3 regions of the Bacillus sp. 1A genome follow, and region 2 is predicted to be linked to each of the others. Evidence: riboswitches for the same ligand, from Rfam matches in the RefSeq annotation. Region 2 holds a riboswitch; each other region holds the start of a gene.
The links. Region 2 has a riboswitch for S-adenosylmethionine ahead of ACUN0F_RS16440 (hypothetical protein). Riboswitches for the same ligand answer to the same signal wherever they lie in the genome.
Positions count from the first base shown of each region.

Region 1: it holds a riboswitch for S-adenosylmethionine, as region 2 does, so the genes downstream of both, mtnK (S-methyl-5-thioribose kinase) here and ACUN0F_RS16440 (hypothetical protein) in region 2, are expected to answer to the same signal.
Region 3: it holds a riboswitch for S-adenosylmethionine, as region 2 does, so the genes downstream of both, metI (cystathionine gamma-synthase/O-acetylhomoserine thiolyase) here and ACUN0F_RS16440 (hypothetical protein) in region 2, are expected to answer to the same signal.

Region 1 covers NZ_JBQYLZ010000001.1:2,509,791-2,514,768, reverse strand. Annotated here, with positions in the region: gene ACUN0F_RS12850 (3-hydroxybutyrate dehydrogenase) at 1-500, shown strand, start outside; gene ACUN0F_RS12845 (YvrJ family protein) at 596-733, opposite strand; gene mtnA (S-methyl-5-thioribose-1-phosphate isomerase) at 952-2,013, opposite strand; gene mtnK (S-methyl-5-thioribose kinase) at 2,010-3,191, opposite strand; SAM riboswitch class I at 3,282-3,424, opposite strand; gene ACUN0F_RS12830 (carbon-nitrogen family hydrolase) at 3,496-4,359, opposite strand; gene ACUN0F_RS12825 (pyridoxal phosphate-dependent aminotransferase) at 4,374-4,978, shown strand, end outside.
Region 2 covers NZ_JBQYLZ010000001.1:3,228,426-3,233,403, reverse strand. Annotated here, with positions in the region: gene ACUN0F_RS16455 (group-specific protein) at 1-165, opposite strand, end outside; gene ACUN0F_RS16450 (NAD(P)H-dependent oxidoreductase) at 162-737, opposite strand; gene ACUN0F_RS16445 (SWIM zinc finger family protein) at 761-1,150, opposite strand; gene ACUN0F_RS16440 (hypothetical protein) at 1,405-1,722, opposite strand; SAM riboswitch class I at 1,763-1,861, opposite strand; gene ACUN0F_RS16435 (hypothetical protein) at 1,984-2,175, shown strand; gene ACUN0F_RS16430 (YwiC-like family protein) at 2,208-2,930, opposite strand; gene ACUN0F_RS16425 (ECF transporter S component) at 3,115-3,816, opposite strand; gene ACUN0F_RS16420 (ABC transporter ATP-binding protein) at 3,789-4,978, opposite strand, start outside.
Region 3 covers NZ_JBQYLZ010000001.1:2,316,355-2,321,332, reverse strand. Annotated here, with positions in the region: gene metH (methionine synthase) at 1-67, opposite strand, end outside; gene ACUN0F_RS11705 (bifunctional homocysteine S-methyltransferase/methylenetetrahydrofolate reductase) at 67-1,899, opposite strand; SAM riboswitch class I at 1,971-2,080, opposite strand; SAM riboswitch class I at 2,284-2,393, shown strand; gene metI (cystathionine gamma-synthase/O-acetylhomoserine thiolyase) at 2,488-3,600, shown strand; gene metC (cystathionine beta-lyase) at 3,597-4,760, shown strand; gene ACUN0F_RS11690 (cysteine hydrolase family protein) at 4,923-4,978, shown strand, end outside.

The DNA.
Region 1 (4,978 bases), 720 kb from region 2:
ACGTTTCACCAATTGAAGATTTTCCAACCGAAAAGTTCGAACTACTTATTAAAATTATGCAAATCGCTCCTTTTATCGCAATTAAGCATGCCTTCCCAATCATGAAAAAACAAAAATATGGCCGAATTATTAATGTCGCTTCCATTAATGGCCTCGTTGGATTTGCTGGGAAATCTGCCTATAATAGCGCCAAACATGGCGTAATTGGATTAACAAAAGTTGCCGCTTTAGAAGGCGCTACTCACGGAATTACCGTTAATGCACTTTGTCCTGGTTATGTCGATACCCCTCTTGTACGTAATCAACTACAAGATTTAGCTACTACACGAAATGTACCACTTGAAAATGTTTTAGAAGATGTTATTTATCCACTTGTACCACAAAAACGCTTATTGCAAGTACAAGAAATCTCTGATTATGCTATGTTTTTAGCGAGTGAAAAAGCAAGAGGTATAACTGGACAAGCCGTTGTTATCGATGGTGGTTATACTGCTCAATAAAGTGAAGGCTTTTACTGCCCATTAATGCGGGGGTAAAAAATAAAGTTTGCTCACGAAGAGCAAACTTTATTTTACTTTCTATCGCGAGGACCTTCCTACTTTAGTAATTGTTTAGGAAGTTTCTCGATTGCAACAATTACCCCATCTAATTTACTTTCAATACGATGGAGTAAATATAATGTTACAACAATCGGAAACCCTACATTACCTATCATCCTGATCCACTCTTCCATCTTTTCCGCCTCCTTCCATTATATAAATAAGAGAAAAGAAAACATTTAGGCATAAAGTGAAACTTTAATCAGTGGGGGTTTTCTTCATCCCCCACTGATTATTAGTTGAACCAATCGGGCTTTTACGGGCAGTTGACCCCCACCTAACTTCTTTGCTTCCGCTGAATTTTGAGGTGGGGGTCTTACTGCCCGTTAATGCGGGATAAAAAAACAAGCTATTATGTATTAGCTTGTCTTTCAAATAACGATGCAATTTCCCGTTTATAATCTCCGTGTATGATGCCTTTTTCAGTAATAATACCTGTAATTAATTCATTCGGTGTTACGTCAAATGCAGGATTATAAACATCAGTTCCAATTGGCGCCACTTGTTTTCCAAAAATTTTCGTAACTTCGGTTTCATCTCTTTCTTCAATAACAATTTCTGTACCTGTTTGTTTCGTAATATCAAACGTAGATAACGGAGCTGCAACGTAAAATGGAATATCGAAATACTTTGCTAATATAGCTAAATTCATTGTTCCGATTTTATTTGCTGCATCTCCATTTGCGACAATTCGGTCCGCTCCTACAATAATCGCGTTTATTTCTTTCGTTTGAATAGCATGCGCTGCCGTATTATCTGTAATAAGTGTTACATCAATATTTGCCTGTTTTAATTCCCAGGTCGTTAAACGCCCGCCTTGTAAAACCGGTCTCGTTTCACACGCATACGCATGTAAACGTACACCTTTTTCTTTCCCAATATAAAACGGTGCTAATGCAGTACCATATCTAGCAGTTGCAATACTTCCAGCGTTACAAATTGTTAAAATGTTATCACCGTTTTTAAAGCATGTTAATGCATGTTCTCCAATACTCCGGCATACCGCTTCATCTTCTTGCTGAATGAGAAGCGCTTCTTCTTCTAATATTTTTTGTGCTTCTTTTATTGTAGTAATTTCTCGAATGGATTCTCTCATACGATCGATTGCCCAAAATAAATTGACTGCTGTCGGGCGTGACGTTCCTAAATAATTACAATCTCTATTAAACTTCTTTTGAAATTCTTCCATATGTACAGTATTATATTTTTTTGATGCAAGTGCCAAGCCAAATGCAGCTACAATTCCAATTGCAGGTGCTCCTCGTACTTCTAGCATGACAATACTTTTCCATACCTCTTCAATCGTCGTTAATGTTTTGTATTCTGTACTATGCGGCAACTTTGTTTGATTTAATACTGCAATGGCATCACCTTTCCAACTGACAGATCTCGGAACCGTAACAATTGTACTCATGCTTTTATCCCTCCAGAAACTGTCTGTTGAAATAATGTTCGGAACAGTTGAATATCAGCACTCTTAGCTTCATATTTTATTAGTTCTTTACCTAAGGATAACGCTTGTTTCTTAGCTTGAATCCTCGTTTCTTTATTTGCTATTCCATCTAAATCAGCTACATGCGCTAAGCCAATTGTTCTACGGATAAGCTCACATCCGGCAAATCCAACGGCATCTGTAAAAATATTTTGCAAAATAATTGGCAACCATTGTTTCTCTTTCGTATATGCTTCTACACCTTCTCCAATCCATAACTTCGTAAAAGCTTCTACAAAATAACTCCATGTTTTCTCAATATGGAAAAATAGCACACTTCTTTTTTCCTCTTCACGGGATAGTGCATTTAATAATAAATTTGCAATAAATTGGCCAAGATCAAATCCACATGGACCATATGTTGCAAATTCTGGATCAATTACTTTCGTTTCAGCAGGGGATGAAAAAATACTACCAGTATGTAAATCACCATGAATAAGCGCTTCTTTTCTCGTTAAAAATTTATATTTATACTGTGCTACTTTTAATTTTAAATTTTTGTCACTCCATAGTTCATCCACCGCTAGTTGTAACTCTGGTTCATAATCATTCGTATCATAATGACTAAACGGATCTGTAAACACTAAATCTTCCGTGATTTTACTAAGATCTGGGTTTACAAATGCACCTTCTAGTACCCTTTTCTCTTCTGATTGTAAACCGAAATCTGAAGTATAAAACAACACATGTGCTAGAAAGCGACCAATATGTTGGGATAAAAGCGGGTACTCCTCTCCATCTATTAATCCTTTTCTTGCAATTGTTAGCCTCGATAGATCTTCTATGACCGTTACTGCTAACTCTTCATCATGACTGTACACTACCGGCACATATTCCGGCACATACTTCGCAAAAATTTGTAATGCTTTACTTTCAATCGTCGCTCTTTTTATAGACAGTGGCCAGCTCTCACCAACTACTTTCGCATATGGCAGTGCTTGTTTGATTATAATAGACTTCTCTCCATCATCTAATTTGAACACGTAATTTAAATTTCCATCTCCAATTTCATGACAAACTACATTTGCTTTCTTTTCAAAATAACCATGTTCTTTCGCATATTGTATAGCTGTCGTTTCAGTTAATGAATAATATCCCATCGTCTTCTCCCCCTTTTTTAATTCAGAGGTTTTTCTGACGTAGAAAAACCTCTTTCCACAAAGAAAGAGGTTTGAAGTTTATCTTCTCCCCTCTTATCTGCCAGAAAGGTTTACTTTCTGCTGGAATTAGCACCGTGCCTTTTGGCGTAAATAAACGCCCCATTTCACAATGGTATTACGGTCGGTTGCTGGGCTTCATCGGGCCAAATCCCTCCACCTGCTCTTGATAAGAGTTGTATAATTTTTTGAATTTTTAACTTTATGTTGAAGACTATACCAAGAATAAAAATCACTTGTCAACATTTTATTTGTATAATTCTGGACGACGATCTGCAAAAACTGGAATTCCTTTGCGTACTTCTTTAATTTTCTCAAAATGAAGCTCTCCCAATAAAATTGATTCTTCTTCATTCGCTTCTACAACAACTTCGCCCCAAGGATCGACAATTAAAGAATGACCGGCAAACTCATTATTCGGATCCTTTCCTGCCCTATTACATGCAACAACATAACACTGATTTTCAACTGCTCTTGCTTGCAGTAACAAACGCCAATGCACTAAACGAACCAATGGCCATTCTGCTACAACAAATAAAACTTTTGCACCTTTAGCAGTATGAACGCGCATCCACTCTGGAAAACGAATGTCATAACAAATTGTGCCGGCGCACTCTACATCATCTAGCCTAAATTCACCTGTACTATTTCCAGCGATTAAATATTTATGTTCATCCATAAGCTGAAATAAGTGCACTTTACTATATTCATTGACTAGTTCTCCTTCCTTGTTTACCACATACATTGTATTTGTAACACCTTGCTCTGTTTGCTTCGCTATAGAACCACCGACAATATGTACACCATATTGCTTCGACCATTCTTTCAGCTTTTCTTTCGTTTGCAATCCATCCCTATCTGCAATTTCAGTAAGCCTCGTTAAATCATATCCCGTTGTCCATAGTTCTGGTAAGACAATCACATCTGGTCTTTCCTTCATCGCTTCGCTTATTTTATTTTTAGCATTCTCAATATTTTTTTCTACATCTCCAAAGACAATATCCATTTGAATACATGCGACTTTCATTTTGTCAGCCCCATTCTTAATTTTTTCTTTACAAAATACTGGAAAGATTATATCATTTGTCACTAGAATTGTAACAACTTTCAAAAGAGGTGGAAAGTATGAAATTATTTCAACCTTCTGAGATAGTAACATCATTGCCTACACAATTTTTTGCTTCACTTGTTGCAAAAGTTAACAAAGTCGTTGCAGCTGGTCACGATGTTATTAATCTAGGTCAAGGTAATCCAGATCAACCAACACCGCAGCATATCGTAAAAGCTTTACAAGATGCTGCTGAAAAGACCATTCATCATAAATATCCGCCATTTCGCGGACACGAAAGTTTAAAAGAAGCCGTGGCAACATTCTATCAACGCGAATATGATGTAGTAGTAAATCCAAAAACAGAAGTTGCTATTTTGTTTGGTGGAAAAGCTGGATTAGTAGAATTACCAGTTTGTTTTACAAACCCTGGTGATACTATTCTCGTTCCAGATCCAGGCTATCCAGATTATTTATCAGGAGTTGCTTTAGCAAAAGCACAATTTGTAACAATGCCGCTTATTGCAGAAAATAATTTTTTACCAGATTATACAAAAATTGATGCCACTACCGCTAAGCGTGCAAAGTTAATGTTTTTAAACTATCCAAATAATCCTACTGGTGCTACTGCATCAAAAGATTTCTTTGATGAAACCATTCATTTTGCTAATAAACATAATAT
Region 2 (4,978 bases):
TTCTCTTTCACAAATCCCTCTTATTAGATAATCATTTCTTAATTGAATCGTCATTTGTTGAAATGTTTCGCTACATTTTTTCAATTGAAGTAAACACGTAATATACGTTCGCAAAAGTTCGTTATCATACCCACAACAGTTTAGAATACGATCGATTTCATTCATAATGTACGAGCCTTTTCTTCTATTTGTACTAACCATTTTTCCCGCTTCTCTAGTTTACTCGTTTTCACTGATTGGAAAACTGACCGTTTTATATCGCGAATACCGCAAAAACGTAAAATACCTCTCTTCATCATAATCCAATCTGCTGATCGGTATAATAATGCGACGTACCATAAAGGCGAGTCCAACGTATTAATAACCCACGCTTTCTTTCCGTTCAATAATCCTTTCGGCAGGGCACCTTCATATTTATAAGCAAATCCAGCTACGAAAATGCGATCAATAAATCCTTTTAAAATAGCAGGCATCCCCCACCACCATATCGGATAGATGAAGAGAAGCGTATCTGCCTCTTCTACTAATTTTCTATATCGCGCTGTCTCTTCCTCATTTACTAAATCACGTCTTTTCTTCTCTTCATTAAATACAAGGACTGGATCAAATTGTTCCTTATATAAATCAAGTACCGTAACCGAATGATTTGTTTCTTGTAATCCTTTTTGCACATGCTTTAATATCGCCGCATTAAAACTGGAAGGACTAGGATGGGCGTATACAATTAGTGCATTCACTACATAACAACTCCCTCTATAAGTTAAAGTTTCCCCTTCTTTAACATCTTCTCTACAATTTGTACGTTTTTCGAACTTTGTAATAAACGATTTAATACGATAAGTAATTCTTCCTTGTCTAAATCTTTCAGTTTCTCTTTCAACGTACTCTCACCAGCATCTTGAATATCATAAACAACTGCCGCCATATGCTTACAATAATTCTCATATGGACACTCGCAGCTACTTTCTGTAAAATTTTCAAGATCAATCATTACTTCATAGTTTCCTGCATTTCCAGTAACAAAAGCAAAAACTTTCTTATCATGTATTTCAACCTCTTCTACATGTCCATCTTCATAATATTCGTATCCTCTATCTACAATGTATTTCGGAATCCATTTCGTTATATCATTTAGTAAGTAAGCGTACATAACAACACCTCTTCCTTTAATTCCCTTTTGACTTCCACAACCCCTGCATGTTATTCTAATAACTGTCAAATAGCAAGTCTATATGACAAAACGACTGACACCTATTCGGCGGAGGTGTCTCTTTTCATTTGCAGCCGATATGAAGTGCCTCTTTCAGGCACATTCAATCTTTGACACTACACACTCAACACCATTCCCTTGTATCAGGCTGCTTAAGCAGTCTTTTACTCTACATACTTCAAAAAAAAGAGAGCTTAGCTCCCTTTTCCCGCCTTATAAAATACCCCTTTTTCAGTATAGAGATATTCATCAGCTAATGTAATTTTCCCATCCAGTTTCAGTTCATCTAATAGTCTTGATAAATAAAATTGATGTAACATCTTTTTCGTGAATTTTCCTTCATGATGCGAAACGATATGTTCTTGAATATCTAACAATGATATTGGCTTATCTTGCTCTATCATATATTCATAAACTGTACTACGCAGTTTTACGTATTTTTCGAGTGTCACAGTACTTCGCAACCCCTTTCTTCTTAATATAAATTTTCGTAATCGGTTTTTTTGCAACAAAAAAACCTCTCCGATAAGAAGAAGTTACGTATATATCTTCGTCTTATCTCCCAGAACAAATATGTTCTGCTGGAATTAGCACCTGCATCGCGGTTGCTGGGTTTCATCGGGCCAGTCCCTCCACCTCTCTGGATAAGAAAATATTCACTTAATTCTTACTATACGTAATTTCATTCTAATTGTCAAATAAATATAACAAATTATATTTTGTTCCTTACTGTTCATACTATACATATATAAATATGCAAGGAGGATTATGAAATGCACGAAAATGCTCGCGGATATGTCCAAAATTCTTTTCAATCATTACAAGAAGCAAAACATTGTTTAGAAGAAGCGCTACAGACTGTTGAAAAAGATTTTAATCGCGCTCGTATTGAACAATCACTTTATGCGATCGAACAAGCTATTCAACGCTGTGATTACACGGTTCATATTTTAGAACAAGATTGAAAAAACTTCCCATCATAAGGTGGGAAGTTTTTTCAAATGGCATACTTCATAATTATTACCGTTATAATTAAAAAATATACAGAATTAGCAATTTCTAAAACCCCTACTTTTATAATAGAAATTTTTTTGCCATATAACATAATTGCTCGAATGACACTCGGTATAAAAATAAGAGAACACCACGGATTGATAGCAAATACAATGATTGTTAATATAATATGATACCCCCATGATATAAGACGATACTTCGGGTTATTTTTCTCGCGAATCATCGTTTTTACATAAAATGTACTTCCTAAAAAATATAAAAATGAAATAAGCGCAATAAATAATGCTGTTTTATCTATAAGTTTCATTGAAAAATAATAACTAACTAAACCACCAATACAGAAAACAATAATCGCACTAATATCATTTAGTAATGCTCTTTCATTTTTTTGACGAGCGTAATACATATTTACAATAAATAATGGAATCATGAATACTACGAATAAAAGAATGCGCCGTTCATATAATAGAGAAATCATTCCAAATACGAACGCGATGATAAAATATACAATTGCAGCATGTAAGTACTCTTTTTTTCGTTTTTGCTTTATGTACGTAAGAAATGGATACGTAGCTAAATAGATAAAGAACCAAGCTAAAAACAATGGAATATGATACATAGTAGGTTTCCCAAGTATGACACTTAATAGAAATGGTATAACGAGCATGGCCCATGCACCGTGTTGCTTCGGAATAACTAACTTCATTAACTATACACCTCCCTTATGAAAATAGTTCTCACCTACTATTATACAAATAAATTTATATAATAACGGGTATATATTGAATCTATTTTTTGACAATAAAAAATGCTCCTTACAATATGTAAGAAGCATGAAAGAGGCAAACGAATATGTAAGTCGCGACCCTACCTTATATGAGTATGCTTTTCTATGCCGTGTTATGCTTATCTAATATGCCATATTTCTTTTTAAATCTTGTAAGAATCGTAATCCAAGACGTACTAAATAATAGTAAGAAAACAACATTTGAAATTGCATGACTCAAATCGAAATAAAAACTTGCGATATAATACGAAACGACTGCTTCCCACGTTGCCTCACGTATGAAACCGAGAAGCCCCCATAAGTTCATAATCCAGCCAAATAAAAACCCAACAAATAATCCGTATAGAAGTCTTCCCCATAGCTTTTTCATTAAAAATGTATTACGTAATAATCCAGCTATAAAACCAATCATGCCCCAAGAAAACATTTGCCACGGCGTCCACGGACCTTGTCCTAAAAAGATGTTAGATACGATAGCCGCTGTTGCACCGATCATAAAACCAGTTTCACTCCCAAACACAATTGCAGAAACGATAATGACAAATGAAGTCGGTTGTACACTTGGTAAAATAGAAAATGGTACACGGCTAACTGCTGCAATTGCCGCTAACACAGCAACGAGCACAATTTCACGTGAAACAAAAGCCTTTCTTTCAAAGCGGATATAGAAAGGTAACATAATAACAACTAATAAAAACAAACTACTTAACATGTAATAACCGTCCATGATAAGTGTAGTAAAGAGTAATGTGCCTATTATTACTGCAAAAATACATATTATGAATGCAACATATCGTTTAGACACGCTTCGTACACATCCTCCCACGTTAATGCATATGGCAATTCTTTTCGAATGAATCGATTAATAGATGTTGTATAAAAGAAGTTTCCACTAAAAAATTCTTTCGGTGCATCATTCATAATAACTGCTCCGTCAAATAACATCATGCATTGATCAACGTATTTCGCTGCAAACTCAATATCATGCGTTGCCATTACAATTGTTGTACCTTCTTTTTGCAGCTTTCTAAATAGCTCTCCTACTCTTTCTTTTTTCCACGGATCTAATCCCTTTGTCGGTTCATCAAGTAACAATAAAGTCGGCTTTGATAATAACGTTGTACATAACGCAAGTAGTTGTTGCTCTCCCCCGCTACAATCATGCGGATGGCGTTCTTTAAGCGAATACAACCAAAACTTCTTCAACATATCTTCTGCTATTTCTTTTCCTTGTTCTCCGTATAACTCACGTGCACGTTCATACACTTCTTCCCACACTGTATCAAATGTAAAATGATAATACGGATGCTGTGATACATACCCGATCCTTTTAAATCGTTCTTTCGAATCAATTTTATGTATCACTTTCCCATTCCACTTTACTTTCCCTCTTCTCGCTTTTTGCAATCCCGCTAAAATCGTCAAAAGCGTGGACTTCCCGGTACCGTTTTTTCCAACGAGAGCTACCCATTTTCCTTTTTCAATCGATACGGTTAAGTCTTGTAAAATAAGTGGACTATTTTTTTCATATTGAAACGAAATATGCTCTGCACTTAAAATAACTTCGTGTTTTTCACTTTTTGCTACTGGCTCATTCACATATGATATCTCTGAAAAGTTATTCAGTTTCATTTGCGCTTCTCGCACTGTAAACGGAATATCTTCTACATTCCATTCTAAAAACAATCTTGGAATTTGCGGAATAAATGGACGGAACTTTTCAACTTCCCACATGTTCGCTATAACCGTTTTAGGGCTGCCATCATACACGATTTGACCATTATTCATACAAATAACGCGTGTTGCAAGTGGTATCACCTCATCTAAACGATGTTCACTTAAAACGATCGTAATTCCAAGTTCTTCATTAATACGTTTTAACAATCCTAAAAACTCTTTCGCAGCAATGGGATCTAACTGCGCCGTCGGTTCATCTAATAATAATAGTTTTGGCTGCATAACTAATA
Region 3 (4,978 bases), 910 kb from region 2:
TCATTGTTCCCATTGCACCATCTAATATTAAGATGTTATTTTGTAATTTTTCTTCTATACATTTCATCAGTTAATACCTTCTTTCACTTCTTGCTTTTCTCTCACATATTTAACAAGATGTTCTGTAATTTCATATTTTAGAAATGGTGTAATAAGATAAATGCCGTTAAAATATTTCATCGCCGCATCGATCAATTCTTGTGAAATGCGAATCCCTTCCTCAATTGCTGCCTCTTTCGTTTCATGTCCATCCATTCTCTCCCTTATTTCTTCAGGTAGTGTAATACCCGGTACCTCAAAATGAAGGAAATCTGCATTCCTTTTACTTATTAATGGCATAATCCCAATAAAAATAGGTTGTTCCAAATGCTTTGTCGCTTCATACACTTCTTCAATTAACGCGATATCATAAATTGGCTGCGTTAAGAAATATTCCGCTCCAGCATCTATTTTCCGTTCCATTCGCTTAACCGCTGCTTTTAAATGTCTTACATGCGGATTAAACGCACCTCCCACTGAAAACCTTGTTGCTGGACCAATTGATTTCCCTAAAATCGAGCGCCCGTCGTTCATTTCTTTAATCATTTTAATGAGCTCAATAGAGGACAAATCATATACAGAAGTGGCACCTGGAAAATCACCAACGCGTGCTGGATCACCAGTTAAAGCTAACACTTCTTCCATACCTAACGCTGATAGGCCTAGTAAATGAGATTGTAGTCCGATGACGTTATGGTCTCTACACGTTAAGTGCGTCAATACCGGAATATCGTGCTTCGTTAATAATGCCCCCATTGCCATATTCGAGATGCGAGGCGATGCTAATGAATTATCTGCTAGAGTAATAGCATCTGCACCAGCTCTTTTCAATGCTCTTGCTCCTTCAAAAAATCGCTGCGTATTTAACGTTTTCGGTGGATCTAATTCCACTACTACTGTCGTTTGTTTTTTTGCTTTCTCTGCTAATGTGACATGAGCTTTTGAACGCTTCTCGTGTGTATGAACTACTTTCGGTCTTTGAATCGTATCCTTTTCTATTACAGGTGTAACATTTGCAATTGCACGTTTCATACTTTCAATATGTTCTGGAGTCGTGCCACAACAACCACCCAATAACCGGATACCTTGCTCAATAAATTTCGGTGTCATCGCTTCGAAATAAGCCGGACTTCCCTCATATACGTAGCGTCCCTCCACATAATTCGGGAGACCTGCATTTGGATATGCTGACAAGTAGCCATTTTGAGGAATCGATATCATTTTAAAAGCTTCCGTCATATGAAGTGGCCCTAGTTGACAGTTCAATCCAACGACATTTGCACCGTAATCTAAAAGCTGCTTTAATATTTCATTTACATCATTTCCATTTTGAGTCGTACCTGCCTCATGTAACGCTAATTGAGCTACAATTGGAATATTCGTTTGTTTTCGTAACACCTGAACAGCATGAAGTAATTCAAACTCATCATAGAAAGTCTCTAATAGCAGTCCATCAACCTGTTCTTCTAGTAATGCACTTGCCTGCTCAAGTAGCATAAATTCTCGCTCCATATCAGTTGTTGTAACAGCTCCGATATGTTTCATACCACCAATTGTCCCTAAAATTGCATTTCTATCTGTAACAGATGCTTTCGCAATCTTCACTGCCGCTTTATTAATTTGAACAACTTGATTCTCTAAGCCATACATACGTAATTTCGCTTCATTCGCTCCGTACGTATTTGTTTGAATCACATCAGCCCCAGCAGCTACATATTGCTTATGAATCGATATAATTAAATCTGGATCAGATATATTCAATTCTTCAAAACTACTTTGCAAGCCATGTGAATGTAATAATGTCCCAACCGCGCCATCACCTATTACAATTCCTTTTGATAATAAATCTAGTAATTTCACAAATCTCCCTCATTTCTATCAATATAAAAAAAACCCTCTTCACTTTGAAGAGGGGGACATAATCATTCCTCCTCTTATTATGCAAAACATTCGTTTTGCAGGTATTAGCACCGTTTCAAACATTTCGTTTAAAGGTTGCCGGGTTTCACAGGGCCTTTCCCTCCACCGCTCTCAATAAGAGTTTGTCTTTATTATTTTATTTATGTAGCTAAAAGGAAATACGTTCCCCTTTTAACAATGTTTGTTAATTTTTTAATAAATTTAGCATGCACAAATGCAAAAGTCAATGACACTTGCGGAAAAATAAAAATTATTTAAAATAAAGTTGCAATTCAATTATCTTTTGTTGTAAAGTTAAAAACATAATAAAATTTCATACGAACATTCTTATCTAGAGAGGTAGAGGGACTGGCCCTTTGACGCCTCAGCAACCATTAACATTTGTTAATAAGGTGCTAATTCCAGCAAATTGTGAAAGATTTGACAGATGAGAAGAAGACTCTATTCAAACCGAAAGCCTTCTTCTTTAGAAGGCTTTTTTTATTTTACATTCACTTAATTGTTAATTTAAAAAGGAGGAATTTTCACATGTCAACTATTGAAACAAAACTAGCACAAATCGGAAACCGGAGCGAGACTACAACAGGAACTGTTAACCCACCTGTTTATTTTTCAACTGCTTATCGTCACGAAGGAATTGGTAACTCTACTGGCTTTGACTATTCACGAACTGGCAATCCAACTCGCGGTCTTTTAGAGCAGGCAATCGCAGATTTAGAGTACGGTGAACAAGGTTATGCCTGTAGTTCAGGGATGGCAGCTGTTCTCCTCGTCCTTTCCCTATTCCGTTCCGGAGACGAACTTATTGTATCTGAAGATTTATACGGGGGCACTTATCGATTATTTTCTGAGCACGAAAAAAAGTGGAATGTTCGATGTAGATACGTAAATACACAATCTATTAAACAAATTGAGCAAGCTATCACAACTGAAACGAAAGCTATTTTCATAGAAACTCCAACTAATCCGTTAATGCAAGTTACTGATATTGCCGCTGTCGCAACTGTAGCGAAAAGACACGGACTACTTCTTATTGTAGACAACACATTCTATACGCCTTATATACAGCAGCCATTAACAGAAGGTGCCGACATTGTACTTCATAGCGCAACGAAATATTTAGGGGGACATAACGATGTCCTAAGCGGACTTGTCGTTGCAAAAGGAAAGGAACTTTGTGAGGAAATCGCTCATTATCATAATGCCTCTGGTGCGGTCTTAAGTCCATTTGACTCATGGCTATTAATTCGTGGTATGAAAACGTTAGCGCTTCGCATGAGACAACATGAAGAAAATGCAAAAGCAGTTGTTGCTTATTTAAATGATGAAGACGGGGTGACAGATGTATTTTATCCTGGAAGAGGCGGCATGATCTCATTTCGTCTGAAAGATGAAACATGGATTAATCCATTCTTACAATCTTTATCCTTAATTACATTTGCTGAAAGTCTTGGTGGTGTTGAAAGTTTAATGACGTATCCAGCAACGCAAACACACGCTGATATTCCTGAAGAAATCAGAACAGCAAACGGTGTATGTAATCGTCTTCTGCGATTTTCCGTTGGCATTGAAAATAGTAACGATTTAATCCAAGACTTAAAGCAAGCCATTAAACTTGTAAAAGAAGGTGTAAGAATATGAGTTATTCTATAGATACACTCTTACTGCACAACCAATATAAACATGACTCGCAAACAGGAGCTGTTAACGTTCCCATCTATAATACATCAACATTCCACCAGTTTGATGTAGATACGTTCGGAAAATATGACTATAGTCGCTCTGGTAATCCAACTCGTGAAGCTCTTGAAGATATCATTGCTTTATTAGAAGGAGGAACAAAGGGATTTGCCTTCGCATCAGGAATTGCAGCGATTTCTACTGCATTCCTCCTTCTTTCACAAGGCGATCACGTACTCATTTCAGAAGACGTATACGGAGGAACTTACCGAATTATAACTGAAGTGCTCTCCCGTTACGGTGTGTCACATACATTTGTTGATATGACAAATGTAGAAGAAATAAAGCAAAACATTAAGCCAAACACAAAACTCTTTTATGTGGAAACACCCTCTAATCCACTTTTAAAAGTGACAGATATTCGTGCTGTTTCTAAACTTGCAAAATCTATTGACGCCCTTACTTTTGTTGATAATACATTTTTGACACCACTATTCCAGAAACCACTTGATCTTGGCGCCGATGTCGTTCTTCATAGTGCCACAAAATTCATTGCCGGTCATAGTGATGTTACTGCCGGATTAGCGGTTGTAAAAGATGCCGAACTCGCTCAAAAACTTGGATTTTTACAAAATGCATTCGGCGCTATTTTAGGTCCTCAAGATTGTTCTCTCGTACTTCGCGGTCTAAAAACATTGCATGTACGTCTTGAGCATTCAGCTGCAAACGCCAATAAAATTGCACATTATTTACAAGAGCACGCTAAAGTTAAAAATGTCTATTATCCTGGCTTACAAACACATCTTGGATTTGATATTCAACAATCTCAAGCTACATCAGCCGGAGCTGTCCTATCTTTCACTTTACAATCAGAAGACGCACTCCGCCAATTTTTATCAAAAGTAAAATTACCTGTCTTTGCAGTTAGTTTAGGAGCTGTCGAATCGATTCTTTCCTACCCAGCTAAAATGTCACATGCAGCACTGTCGCAAGAAGCTCGTGATGAAAGAGGAATTTCTAATTCATTACTTCGGTTATCTGTCGGCCTTGAAAATGTTGACGATTTAATATCCGATTTTGAAAATGCCCTTTCTTATGTAGAAGAACCTGTAAATGCATAGAACGAACAGAAGATATGAAATTAAGTTTTCATATCTTCTTTTTTATACCGTTAAGTATATTTTTTACTTTTCGTATAGTCCATAAAAAAACAAAAGAGCACCATCTATTTCTAAATAATGAATTAATTGATATATTAAGAAGTAAATAAGGGGGCAAAAATAATGGATACTTGTGCAGATGTTTTAATCGTTATCGATTTACAAAATGGAGTATGTTA